Regions from separate parts of the Algoriphagus halophytocola genome, predicted to be linked through region 1. Evidence: riboswitches for the same ligand, from Rfam matches in the RefSeq annotation. Region 1 holds a riboswitch; each other region holds the start of a gene.

Region 1 (4,232 bases):
CAATAGATGTATTTGAGCAAGAAAAGTTTGATATAGTGCTTTTGGATATTCAAATGCCTGTTTTGGATGGTTTTTCTACAGCAAGATTAATTCGGGAACATGCTGACGATGATAAAAAAAATGTTCCTATACTTTTGCTTTCGGCGGCTTCCTATCACGAAATAAGTGAGGAAATGATGGAAATAGGAATTAATGATTTTGTACCTAAACCATTTACCCCGGAAACCCTCTATGAAAAATTAACCGAATATCTTCATACAAAAGATCAGAATTGAGAGCGGTTTAGCATTAATTTTGCCCCAAGGACAAAGTCTTGCTGACTAAACAACTATCAATTACTCAATGCCTCTTTTTAAAAGAATTAATTTTCTGATTTTTTTCATCCTGATCAGTGTTTCAGCTTCTGCCCAGAAGTTGCTTACCAAAAGATCCACCTTCTATACGGTGATTGGTACCTCGGGGGCCAAGCTGAATCAGATAGATGATATGCTAGCCGATCGGGGATTATCTGGTCTTAGAAATAGGTATAACACGCTGGGGTTAGGCTATCAGGCCAGAATCAATGACTTTGTGCTAGGATTGGAACTACTGCATAATAGGGGAGCTGTGAGTGAGTTTGACCAGTTCAGGATAAACTATAGAACCTCCAGAGCTATGCTGAATATCGGCTATGCCCTCACAGAAGAGTCAAATTTCCAGTTGATTCATTACATGTCCATGGGGGTGGGGTATCTGAATTTCCAGATGATGCCCAAAGAGCAGCCGGATAATTTACAGGAATTTTTAATCTCCCCTGAAGAAGGATTTATTCTCCGTGAGCAGGACATCCAAAAAGGAAGCCAGCATTACGGCAATTTTCTAACTGAAATTGGTTTTCAGCTATCCTATGATTTTGATTTACCCGGACGACCAGAGGCTCTTCAGATCATCAGTCAGCTCGGTTATTCGTTTAGCCCTATAGAAGGTAACTGGGAGATGGCTGGGGTGGCTTTTGACAATACTCAAAGTGGCGCTTTTATACGAGTCGGAGCTGGAATTACCTTGCCAGACCGAAATTTCTTCTACAAAGACGCCGGTATTGGTATCTCTTTAATAAGAGGGATCCATTTTACTCATGCAGAGAAGTTTAACGCGTATTTGGAAGAAGCTGATCTGGAGCCACTAGATGGGATGCCTTCTAACTGGGGACTAAAAATTACCGGAGAAACAAAAGGCTTGCTTTACGGTGCGGAGCTGTACAATCTGGCTTTGAGTGGAGATGCAAATTCCACTAAGAAGCATTCCCTAAACAGTCTTAGAGTATATGCCAATATGGGATACAAGCCCATTCAATACCGGAATTTTGGTATTGGAGCTTTGGCAGGATTAGGATATGGCAATATCCGATATACGAATCTGAGTACGGATAAACCTGATTTTGCAGAGCTTTTTGAACAGCGGTATTTCGATGGCTATCTGAAAAACAGTGGATTAATGCTCAAGCCTGAAGTTTTTGTAGAATATGGATTGCCGATGACCAAGCGTAAGTTTTTTGACCTGGTATTTACCGCTGCTGCAGGTTATGAACTTCCTCTCGGGAGATATAGACTAGCCGAAGTCGATATGGCCAGCTACATTTCAGCTCCATACTTGTCCTTTGGAATTGGGGTAAGGCCCTGACGCCTAGAGCTGCGAGCCTTTTGCGGCCTGATATAATTACCCTTTTGTCTAATAAGGCTGTTTTATTTCTAAAATGCTATTAACTTTGAGCAGCTTATCGAGAAAGACTGAGGGAAGGGCCCAACGACGTCTTAGCAACCTGTAAACAAGGTGCTAACTCCCATCTCGGAAATCCGGGAACAGATGAGCGGACAGGTACCTCGTACTCACCTCCGTGTTTTGCTCGATTAGCTTTTTGATTAACAAAATTACAAAATGCAAAACAGAACGGAATCCCTACTTCAGCAACTTTCAAAACGAGTCTTGATCCTTGATGGAGCTATGGGGACTATGATTCAGCGCTATACGCTGACGGAGGAGGATTTCAGAACTCCGGAGCTGGCAGATCATCCCAAAGCTCTGAAGGGGAATAATGATTTGCTGTCATTAAGTCGTCCAGATATTATCAAAGCCATCCACGCTGAATACCTCAAGGCCGGCTCGGATATCATAGAAACCAATACATTTTCAGCTACTACCATTGCCCAGGCTGATTATGATCTTTCGGATTTTGCCTACGCCATTAATCTGGAGTCAGCCAAAATAGCCAGAGAGATTACGGAGGAATTTACCAAAAAGAATCCAGATCAACCTAGGTTTGTGGCAGGTGCTATAGGCCCTACCAATAGGACAGCTTCTCTGTCTCCCGATGTCAATGACCCGGGCTATAGAGCCATTACTTTTGACCAATTGGCAGAGGCCTATTCAGAGCAGGTAAGAGGCTTATTGGATGGAGGTTCTGATATTTTGTTGGTTGAAACCATATTTGATACCCTGAATGCAAAAGCAGCTTTGTATGCTATTCAGGAGGTTTTTGAAGAAAGAGAAATTCCGCTTGATCCAAGGGAAGGCGGGATTCCGATTATGATTTCAGGTACCATCACAGACGCATCTGGACGCACCTTATCCGGTCAGACTACAGAGGCATTTTTAATCTCCGTATCGCATGTGCCCTTACTTTCTGTAGGCTTAAACTGTGCTTTGGGAGCCAAAGAATTGAGACCCTATTTGAAAGTTTTGGCTAATAAGGCACCTTTTTATGTGAGTGCATATCCTAATGCGGGACTGCCTAATGAGTTTGGCCAGTATGATCAAAATGCCGAAGAAATGGCTAGTCAGGTCAGGGACTTTTTGAAAGAAGGCATGCTGAATATTTTAGGAGGCTGCTGTGGCACTACACCTGAGCATATTTCAGCTTTGGCGCAGCTGGCAGGCAATTATCAGCCTAGAAAATTAAATCAAGAAGAATTAGAAGAAACGTTGGACTGAGAAGATGGAAAGTAATAATTATTTGAAGCTATCGGGCCTGGAGCCCTTAGTGTTCACACCCGAAATCAACTTTGTAAATGTTGGCGAGCGGACCAATATTACAGGTTCGAAGAAATTTGCCCGTCTGATTTTGAATGGGAATTACGATGAAGCGCTGGAAGTGGCCCTGGATCAAGTGAGAGGTGGCGCGCAGGTGCTGGATGTTTGCATGGATGAGGGTATGCTTGATGGGGAATTTGCCATGGTGAAATTCCTGAACTTGATCGCATCCGAACCTGAAATCAGCCGGATACCGATCATGATCGATAGTTCCAAATGGAAGATTATTTTGGCTGGTCTGAAATGTGTGCAGGGCAAAGGAATAGTCAACTCTATCTCTCTGAAGAATGGAGAGGAGGAATTTGTACAGCAGGCAAAAACAATCAAGAAATTTGGAGCAGCTGTGGTAGTGATGGCATTTGATGAGGCTGGACAAGCAGATACCTATGAGCGGAGAATTGAAATCTGTGAGCGAAGCTATAGAATACTGGTCGATCAGGTCAAATTCAACTGTCAGGATATCATTTTTGATCCCAATATTTTTCCGGTTGCGACCGGAATGGATGAGCACAGAAGAAATGCCCTAGACTTTTTTGAAGCTACCCAGTGGATCAAAGCTAATCTTCCAGGGGCTAAAGTCAGCGGGGGAGTGAGTAATGTGAGTTTTTCCTTCCGAGGGAATAATCCTGTACGGGAGGCAATGCATGCGGCATTTCTTTACCACGCCATCAAAAGCGGAATGGATATGGGTATCGTAAACCCCACCATGCTTGAGGTATACGATGATATTCCAAAGGATCTTTTGGAACGGGTAGAGGATGTGCTTTTTGACCGCAGAGAGGATGCCACAGAACGTCTTTTGGACTTTGCTGAGACAGTGAAATCTTCCGGAAAAAAGGCTGTAGCGGATGAAGCTTGGAGATCAGAGCCCGTAGCTAAGCGTATGGAGCATGCTTTGGTGAAAGGTATTCTGGATTATATCATAGAGGATACTGAGGAGGCAAGACTGGAACTGAAGAATCCCTTAAAAGTAATAGAAGGGCCTCTAATGGATGGAATGAACGTGGTGGGCGACCTATTTGGTGAGGGCAAGATGTTCCTTCCTCAGGTAGTAAAATCTGCCCGTGTGATGAAAAAAGCAGTAGCTTACCTGGAGCCATTTATGCCTTTGCCAGAGGAAGGGCAGGAAGAATCTTCTTTGAAAAAAATTCTACTGGCTACAGTGA
Region 2 (4,232 bases), 1.6 Mb from region 1:
TCTGGCGCTCCGGTGGTGGATGAATCTGGTGCCTTAATAGGCGTGATCTCGGAGGTAGATTGTCTCAAGGAAATTATCAAAGGCAAGTATACCAATACGCCTAAATTCCCGGGAAAGGTAGCAGAGCACATGTCCACTGATTTGGTGACTATATCGCCAGACCTTTCCTTGTTTGATGCAGCATCTAAATTTTTGAAATACAAAATCCGTAGATTCCCGGTGCTGAAAGATGGTAAGCTAGTAGGACAGTTAAGTCTCAGCGATGTGATCAGAGCTTTTCCTAGATTGAAGGATACTACCTGGTAATCAGGCTCATTACTTGCATATACAAAACAGGCCCCAAAAGGGCCTGTTTTGTTTTACTTAGATTTTTCAAGCGCTCTCTCTACATCTTGAATGATATCATCCTGATGTTCAAGCCCTACAGATAGTCTTACCAAGCCATCGGTGATACCTACTCTTTCTCTTTCTTCCTGTGAAAGCTTGCTGTGGGTCGTAGAAGCTGGGTGCGTGACTATACTGCGGCTGTCACCAAGATTGGCAGTGATGGAGATCATCTGAAGTTGATCAATAAAGCGCTGGGCTCTGGCTACTCCTCCTTTTAAGTTTAGGGTGACCACGCCTCCTCCTTGAAGCATCTGTTTCTTGGCGATTTGGTATTGCGGATGAGATTTTAAGAAAGGGTATTTGACTCCGATGAGCTCAGAATTTCCTTCGAAGTACTCAGCTACTTTAAGGGCATTGCTGCAATGTCTATCCATCCTTACCCCCAAGGTCTCCATACTTTTGCTTAAAATCCAGGCGTTAAATGGAGATATAGCTGGGCCGGTGTGGCGCGCAAAGAAGTGCACTTCCTTCATCAAATCCTGTTTTCCCAAAATCAAACCACCCAAAACCCGGCCTTGACCATCTATATACTTCGTTGCACTGTGCGTCACAATGTGAGCGCCCCATTTGGCAGGTTGCTGTAAATAGGGTGATGCAAAGCAATTGTCCACTACTAAAATCAGGTTATGTGCTGCCGCAAACTTTCCCGCCCATTCTAGGTCGATTATCTCCAAGCCGGGGTTTGAAGGAGTCTCTATGAAAAGCATTTTGGTATTGGGCTGAACCAGCTGATCCCAGTTTTGAAAATCTGAAATGTCTCCGTAAGTAGATGTGATGCCCCACTTTGGAAATACGCGGGTCAGTAACTGATGTGTGGAGCCAAATAAAGATCGGGCAGCTAAGACATGATCGCCTTGCTGCAGTAAAGCTGCTATGCTCCCAAACATGGCAGCCATGCCAGAGGCGGTGGCAAAGCCATCTTCAGTGCCTTCGGCGGCACAGACTTTCTCGATGAGGTCACTTGAATTGGGGTTGGCATACCTGGAATAGATATTACCTTCTATTTCATCTGCAAAAGTAGCCCGGGCCTGTTCCGCAGATTCAAAAGTAAAGCTGGAAGTAAGGTATATGGGTGCCGAATGCTCCCGCTGATTTGATTTGGAGGGGGAGATCCGAATGGATTCTGTTTCGAAATGCTTGCTCATCAGTATTTAGTTAGATTTCATACATACAAATCAGACAGATTTGAGAAAATCAAACTCAAAGGCGGCAATCGAACTAAAAAGGGATTATTTGTAATTTAAGCCAATCTATAGTTCCCGCATTGGGTAGGATTTGGCACCGTTCTCCTTTTCGGGATGGTTGCCAGAGGGTCTTGGAGCCTAATCTCTCGCCTCTTCTTTATAAATCAGTTGCCTGAAGTGATGCAAATAAAACCTGTGGCTGACTGAAATCCAAATATTATCTGATCAATCGTTAAATTGATTCATAGTGCGTTCTATTCCTATAGTGCAGAAAGATAAAATCATTTCTATGGCCTTGTCCATCTGAAGGGGCAGTTCTGCAAATTCGGGCTCTGTGAACTTTCCCAATACAAAATCCACTTGACGCCCTTTGGGAAAATCGTCGCCTATTCCCATTCTTAACCTAGGGTAGTTTTGTCCACCAGTCAGCTCTTCTATGTTCTTCAGTCCATTATGACCAGCTGAACTTCCCTTGGTTTTCATGCGGGTTTTCCCAAAAGGAATAGCTACATCGTCCACTATGACCAATACATTTTCTTTGGGGATTTGCAGGCTTTTCATCCAATAGCTCATGGATTTACCACTCAGGTTCATGTAGGTAGTTGGCTTGATCAAATGGATGGCTCTTCCTTTGTATTTAAACTCAGATTTAAAAGCCAATCGCTCGCTACTCCAATGGCACCCTTGCTTGTCAGCAAGCCTATCCAAAGTTAAAAAGCCAATATTATGTCTGGTGAGTTCGTATTCAGGGCCAATGTTTCCCAATCCTACTATGAGGTATTTCATCTAGCTGGTATTGTTAAGAGTCCAAAAATAAAAAAAAATCCTGTCCGTTAGGGACAGGATTTAGTGTGATTTTAGGCTGAAGTTTATTCTGCTTCCTCTTCAGTTTTCTTGCCTCTAAGTGCTCTTGGAATACCGATAGTCACGATAGAAACGCTTGGGCTGGTTTGGATTTCGAATCCTTCTACTTTTAGATCTTCTACTTTGAAAGATTTTCCTAGTTCCAAGTCGGAAATATCTACAGTGATGAAGTCAGGGAAGTCTTTAGCAAGACCTTTAACTTTCAATACTCTAGTTTTCAACTCTAGTTTACCACCTTTGGCAAGACCTGGAGAGTTTCCTACTACTTTAACTGGGATTTCAAATTTGATAGGCTTGTCATCTGCGAAAGCTACAAAATCCGCATGAAGTAGAACTTCACTTACCGGATGGAATTGTGCTTCTTTCAATACCGCTTTGATGATGGTGCCTTCGATGTTCAACTCAACCAAGTGAACTTCTGGAGTGTAGATCAATTCCTTGAAAAGGATTGCAGGTGAGTAGAAGTGAATCTGCTCTTTGATACCTGGTCCATAAACGACGCAAGGAACATTGCCATTTTCTCTTAGCTCAGTCAGGCTCGCACTGTCGAGATTTGCTCTTTTAAACCCTATAACCTCTAGTGTTTTCATATGTATTTGTATTAAAATTGGTTCTTAAATGAATAAAGAACTGATAGATGTGTTGCCAGTCACCGCATGGATTGCTTTGGCGTACAGGTCAGCTACTGTCAGTACTTTGATTTTTGGAGATTGCTGCTTTGGGGTGATGGTGTCAGTGATAACTAATTCCTCTAGGGGTGAATTATTGATGTTGTCATAAGCTTTGCCAGAAAGCACCCCATGAGTGGCTATAGCTCTTACTGAAGTGGCTCCTTTGTCCATGACGATCTGCGATGCCTTGCAAAGCGTCCCCGCAGTATCGACTAGGTCATCCACCAATATTACATCTTTCCCTTCCACGTCACCGATTACCTGCATGGAAGCAATCTCGTTGGCCCTTTTTCTATGCTTGTCACAGACGACCATTTCTACTTCGAAATGCTTGGCGTAAGCCCTGGCTCTTGCTACTCCTCCTACATCTGGAGCAGCAAAAATCATGTTCGGAAGCCTTAGCGAATTCAAATAGGGCACAAAAATAGCTGATCCATTCAAATGATCCAACGGAATGTCAAAAAAACCTTGAATTTGCCCCGCGTGAAGGTCGCATGCCATAATCCTGTCAGCCCCTGCAGAGGTGATCATGTTGGCAATCAACTTGGCTGCAATAGACACTCTAGGTCTATCTTTTCTATCCTGTCTGGCATAGCCAAAATAGGGGATTACAGCGCAAACCTTATAAGCACTGGCTCTTTTGGCAGCGTCTATCATGAGACAAAGTTCCAATAGGTTGTCTGAAGGCGGGTTTGTACCTTGAACTAGAAAAACTGTACAGCCTCTGATGGATTCGTTGAAGCTGGGAGAAAGCTCTCCGTCACTAAATTTGGAGAGGGTGAGGTCTCCGAGTTTTTTACCATAGCTTTTGGCGATTTTCTCTGCCAGGGATTGGCTGTTTGTGCCGGAAAATATTTTTACTTCGGACATGCTTAGCTAGTTTTTCAGGAAAGGTTTTGAAAGGAATACGGAGCAAAAGTAGTAATTTTTGACTGGAAGGCTAAGGTGTGAAGGATTCAATCCATAGAATATTTTGCTATTGGCTTGATTTTATCCCCTATTTCTAAAGAAGGTGTTTGCTTCATCTGGCCTTTTATGTCTATTGCTTATAGCTACTTTTTTCCGATCCTGTAAATTTCCAATAAAAGAGGGGTTCCTAGGGGATTGGCCTCTTTTTTCATGTTAT
Region 3 (4,232 bases), 620 kb from region 1:
CTCACCTTGGCTATCACAGGCCCATGGCATGGATAGTTACATAAATGCTAAAGCTTGTTTTAATATAGCTAATGTTTAGATCTTGATAATTAGTCAGTTATCATAAAAAAAATTAAGGCCGGTTTAAACCGGCCTTGATGGTTTGATAGAGACTAGGTTTTAATCCCCACTGTTTAGATAAAATGACTTGAGTATGTAAGCCAGCTGCTCAAACTCTATCAAAAACGCATCATGTCCCGCAGTGGAGCTGATCTCTTTGTAGATACCTTTTTTTGCAAATTGGCTGATATGCTGGGCTTCTTCCGGCAAAAATAGCAGGTCTTTATCCACACCGATGGACAGCACCCGAGCTTCGATCTGCTGCAATGCTGCTTCCACACTTTCTCTATTTCTACCTAGATCATGGGAATCCATGGTTTTACTCAAGGTCCAATACGACAAGGCATTAAATCGCTTGGCAAGTTTTTGTCCTTGGTACCTCAAGTAGGAGGAAGCTCTGAAATCATCCAGTTTGCCCGTGCCATCAGCTTGTTTGCGATCTAGGTCTGTAGGATGCCTATAAGTCAGCATGGCGATGGCTCTGGCCGTTTCCAGACCTTTTTGCCCTGCTAGCTCATGACACTCACCCCAAGAACAGTCCGACTCAATCGCCATTCGTTGCGTTTCGTTGAAACCTATGACCCAAGGGGAAGTTTTGGCCGTGGACGCTAGGATGATCGCATTTTGAAGGCTCTTTCCCAAAATATACGCCCACTCCAGTGCCACTTGCCCGCCTAGAGATCCCCCAATTAACGTATGGATGTGTTCTAGTCCTAAATGAACCCGAAGTCGCTCCAGTCCTGCTGCCAAGTCCCTACTGGTCATCTGAGGGAAATCATAGTAATAGGGCTCCCCAGTCTCTGGGTTTTCACTGAAAGGCTGCGTGGAGCCATAGCAAGAGCCCAGAAGGTTGGCGCAAATAATAAAATGATCAGCAGGATCGTAAAACTTATCTTCTCCGATCAGTCCACTCCACCATTCAGAAGCATTAGCATCCCCGGTGAGGGCATGTATCACCCAGATCACATTGGATTTCTCAGCATTTAACTGGCCGTATGTAGTATAGGCCAAGTCGAATTCCTGGAGGATTTCTCCGGACTCCAAGGTTAGTGGGCTACTTGAATGGAAAGAATTTTGGGACATGGTAATCGAAGCGTACTGACTTTTAAGGTTCATTAGTTGAATTAGATTTTATCAAATGCCTGCTGCAGGTCTGCCTTGATATCCTCGATGTGCTCAATGCCACAGGATAATCTCAGCTGGGTAGGAGTGACTCCTGCTGCAAGTTGTTCTTCGTCGGATAATTGTTGATGGGTGGTGGCTGCCGGCTGAATGATCAGTGTCTTAGCGTCGCCTACATTTGCCAGGTGGGAGATCAGTTCCAGATTGTTGATCAGGGCAGAAGCCTGTTCTTTTTCACCTTTAAGCTCAAAACTTAAAACGCCTCCAAAACCATTTCTCAGGTATTTTTTAGCTAAGTCATGGTAGGGTGAAGAGGGTAATCCCGGGTAATTCACTTTTTGTACCAAAGGATGGGCTTCCAGCCATTTGGCTAGTTCCAGTGCGTTTTCTGTGGTTCTTTGTACCCGGAGTGAAAGAGTTTCTATGCCTTGGAGTAATAGAAAACTGTTGAATGGACTCTGAGCTGGGCCGAAATCTCTTAACCCTTCCACGCGGGCACGGATAGCAAAAGCAACATTAGGAAGGCCTAGTGGGTTGTTTTCCCCAAAAACCTCCCAGAAGTTCAGGCCGTGGTATCCTTCAGAAGGTTCTGAAAACTGCTTGAATTTCCCATTTCCCCAATTGAAATTTCCGGCATCCACGATGACTCCGCCTATGGAGGTTCCGTGACCACCTATCCACTTGGTGGCAGAGGAAGTGACTATGTTTGCACCATGCTTGATTGGCTGGCATAAATAACCTCCTGCACCAAAGGTGTTGTCCACGACTAATGGGATGTCATGTTTTTGGGCTACTGCTGCGATTGCTTCGAAATCCGGAATGTTGAACTCTGGGTTACCGATGGTTTCCAGATAGATGGCTTTGGTGCGCTCATTTATTTTGCTTTCAAATTCCTCAGCTGCATTGCCTTTGGCAAATCTAGCTTCGATTCCTATTCTCTTAAAAGCCACCTTAAATTGGTTGTACGTACCTCCGTACAAGAAACTGGTAGAGACAAAGTTGTCTCCGGCCTCCATGATATTGTTCAAAGCCAAGAATTGCGCAGCTTGACCGGAAGCTGTGGCTACAGCAGCCACTCCGCCTTCAAGAGCTGCTATTCTGTTTTCGAATACATCTGTGGTAGGATTCATTATCCTGGTATAAATGTTTCCAAATTCCTTCAGCCCAAATAGATTGGCGCCATGCTCGGCAGAATCAAAAACATAAGAAGTAGTCTGATAAATAGGAACAGCTCTAGAGTTTGTGGTTGGGTCTGGTTGTTGACCTGCGTGAAGCTGTAGGGTTTCGAAGTGTAGCTTGTTAGACATGATTTTTTTGGATTTATAGTGTTAAAAATGAGGATATTAAAAAGCCCATCTCGAAGCGTTCCGAAATAGGCATAGCAATTCAGGGTAAGTAAATACCGTGTGTGAAACTTTGGTTGGATTTAGACTAATGAGTAGAGAAGATGGTCCTGTGTGCATTACATATGAACTTATAGACCCAAAAGAAAATACTTCTTTTGGCAGGAATTGGCACCTTGGACTTTCCAGGTTGCCAGAGGGTCATAGAGCCTGTCTCTCGCCTCTTCTATATAAATCCGAGCACTAAAAGTGAAAGGATACTGCAAATAAAGAAACAGGGAATTGAAAATCAAAATGATTTTCAATTCCCTGGTACAGAAAACTGAATTTTTATGCTAATTCATCTTCATTGTACCGGAAAATTGGATTGATGTTGTTGAAATCAGGTTCAATGTTAAGTAGTTCATTTACCAAGCCATTATCAAGTCCATAAGCCCAGCCGTGAATGATCGGAGCTTTTCGTTTCTTCCAGGCTTTTTGAATAATTGAGGTTTTGATCAGATCCTGACATTGTTCCATCACGTTGATTTCTACCAGCTTGTTGACCTTTTTTTCGTGACTGTCTTGAGCATCTACTTCATCTTTATGATTGTTGTAAACTTCTTTGATGTTTCTTAGCCATTTATTGATCAAGCCCAGGTTTTTGTTTCCTAAAGCTGCATCTACTCCGCCACATCCATAATGTCCGCATACAATGACATGCTCTACTTCTAGCACTTCTACGGCATATTGGAGTACGCTGAGCATGTTCAGGTCAGTGTGCACCACCATATTGGCGATATTTCTGTGTACAAAAATTTCTCCGGGGTCAGTACCTGTAATCTGATTGGCAGGTACTCTACTATCCGAGCAGCCTATCCAAAGGAATTTTGGCTTTTGCTGTTTGGCTAATCTGCTGAAAAAATTCTCATCAGTTTCATTTTGTTCTTTTGACCATGCTTTGTTCTGCAGGATTAGTTTTTCGTATGGGTTCATGATGTTTCTTGTAAGTTGTATTTAAATCCTTCTATTTGAACTTTAATATTCTTATCCACTGAAGTCGCAATAAAATCATTCAGCAATTCCTGAATATCCTGATCTATAAACTGGGCTTTTTGGGCATTGATGATGACTTTACTTTCCGGTTGGATTTTGGAAAGTTCCTTCATCAAAAGGGCTTTATTTAGGAATGAAACGTCTTTTTGCAGCTTGACTAGGTAGTTGCCGTTATGTTCAGTTACGATTACGGCTTTTACGAAGTTAGTCTTGATGACAAAGAACAAACCGAATACCATTCCTATACCTATGCCTACTAGAAGATCAGTAAACAGAATTGCTACTACAGTGATGATGAATGGAATAAACTGATCCCATCCATTTTGATACATTTTGACGAAAATCGCAGGTTTGGCAAGCTTATAACCAACTACAAAGAGAACAGCCGCCAAGCAGCTCAGTGGGATCAAATTTAGGATATGTGGGATAGCCAATACTAGCATGATCAGCAATATTCCGTGAAATACAGCAGACATTTTGGTCTTAGCTCCCGAGGAAATATTAGCCGTACTTCTTACAATCACTGCTGTGACCGGAAGTCCGCCTATCAATCCGCTGAATGCGTTTCCAATTCCTTGGGCTACAAGTTCCTTACTCGGAGGAGTGATTCTTTTGTGGGGATCCAATTTATCG

The links. Region 1 has a riboswitch for S-adenosylmethionine ahead of PBT90_RS09825 (homocysteine S-methyltransferase family protein). Riboswitches for the same ligand answer to the same signal wherever they lie in the genome.
Region 2: another riboswitch for S-adenosylmethionine. It lies ahead of PBT90_RS03100 (trans-sulfuration enzyme family protein); the one in region 1 lies ahead of PBT90_RS09825 (homocysteine S-methyltransferase family protein).
Region 3: another riboswitch for S-adenosylmethionine. It lies ahead of PBT90_RS07240 (O-acetylhomoserine aminocarboxypropyltransferase/cysteine synthase family protein); the one in region 1 lies ahead of PBT90_RS09825 (homocysteine S-methyltransferase family protein).

The regions. Positions count from the first base shown of each region.
Region 1 is NZ_CP115160.1:2,261,020-2,265,251, reverse strand. It holds gene PBT90_RS09835 (PAS domain S-box protein) at 1-275, shown strand, start outside; gene PBT90_RS09830 (hypothetical protein) at 343-1,659, shown strand; SAM riboswitch class I at 1,751-1,849, shown strand; gene PBT90_RS09825 (homocysteine S-methyltransferase family protein) at 1,915-2,967, shown strand; gene metH (methionine synthase) at 2,972-4,232, shown strand, end outside.
Region 2 is NZ_CP115160.1:677,568-681,799, forward strand. It holds gene PBT90_RS03095 (CBS domain-containing protein) at 1-306, shown strand, start outside; gene PBT90_RS03100 (trans-sulfuration enzyme family protein) at 360-1,532, opposite strand; SAM riboswitch class I at 1,635-1,737, opposite strand; gene pth (aminoacyl-tRNA hydrolase) at 1,797-2,357, opposite strand; gene PBT90_RS03110 (50S ribosomal protein L25/general stress protein Ctc) at 2,441-3,025, opposite strand; gene PBT90_RS03115 (ribose-phosphate pyrophosphokinase) at 3,050-3,976, opposite strand.
Region 3 is NZ_CP115160.1:1,645,935-1,650,166, forward strand. It holds gene PBT90_RS07230 (alkaline phosphatase PhoX) at 1-36, shown strand, start outside; gene PBT90_RS07235 (homoserine O-acetyltransferase family protein) at 160-1,215, opposite strand; gene PBT90_RS07240 (O-acetylhomoserine aminocarboxypropyltransferase/cysteine synthase family protein) at 1,224-2,528, opposite strand; SAM riboswitch class I at 2,693-2,801, opposite strand; gene can (carbonate dehydratase) at 2,895-3,539, opposite strand; gene PBT90_RS07250 (SulP family inorganic anion transporter) at 3,536-4,232, opposite strand, start outside.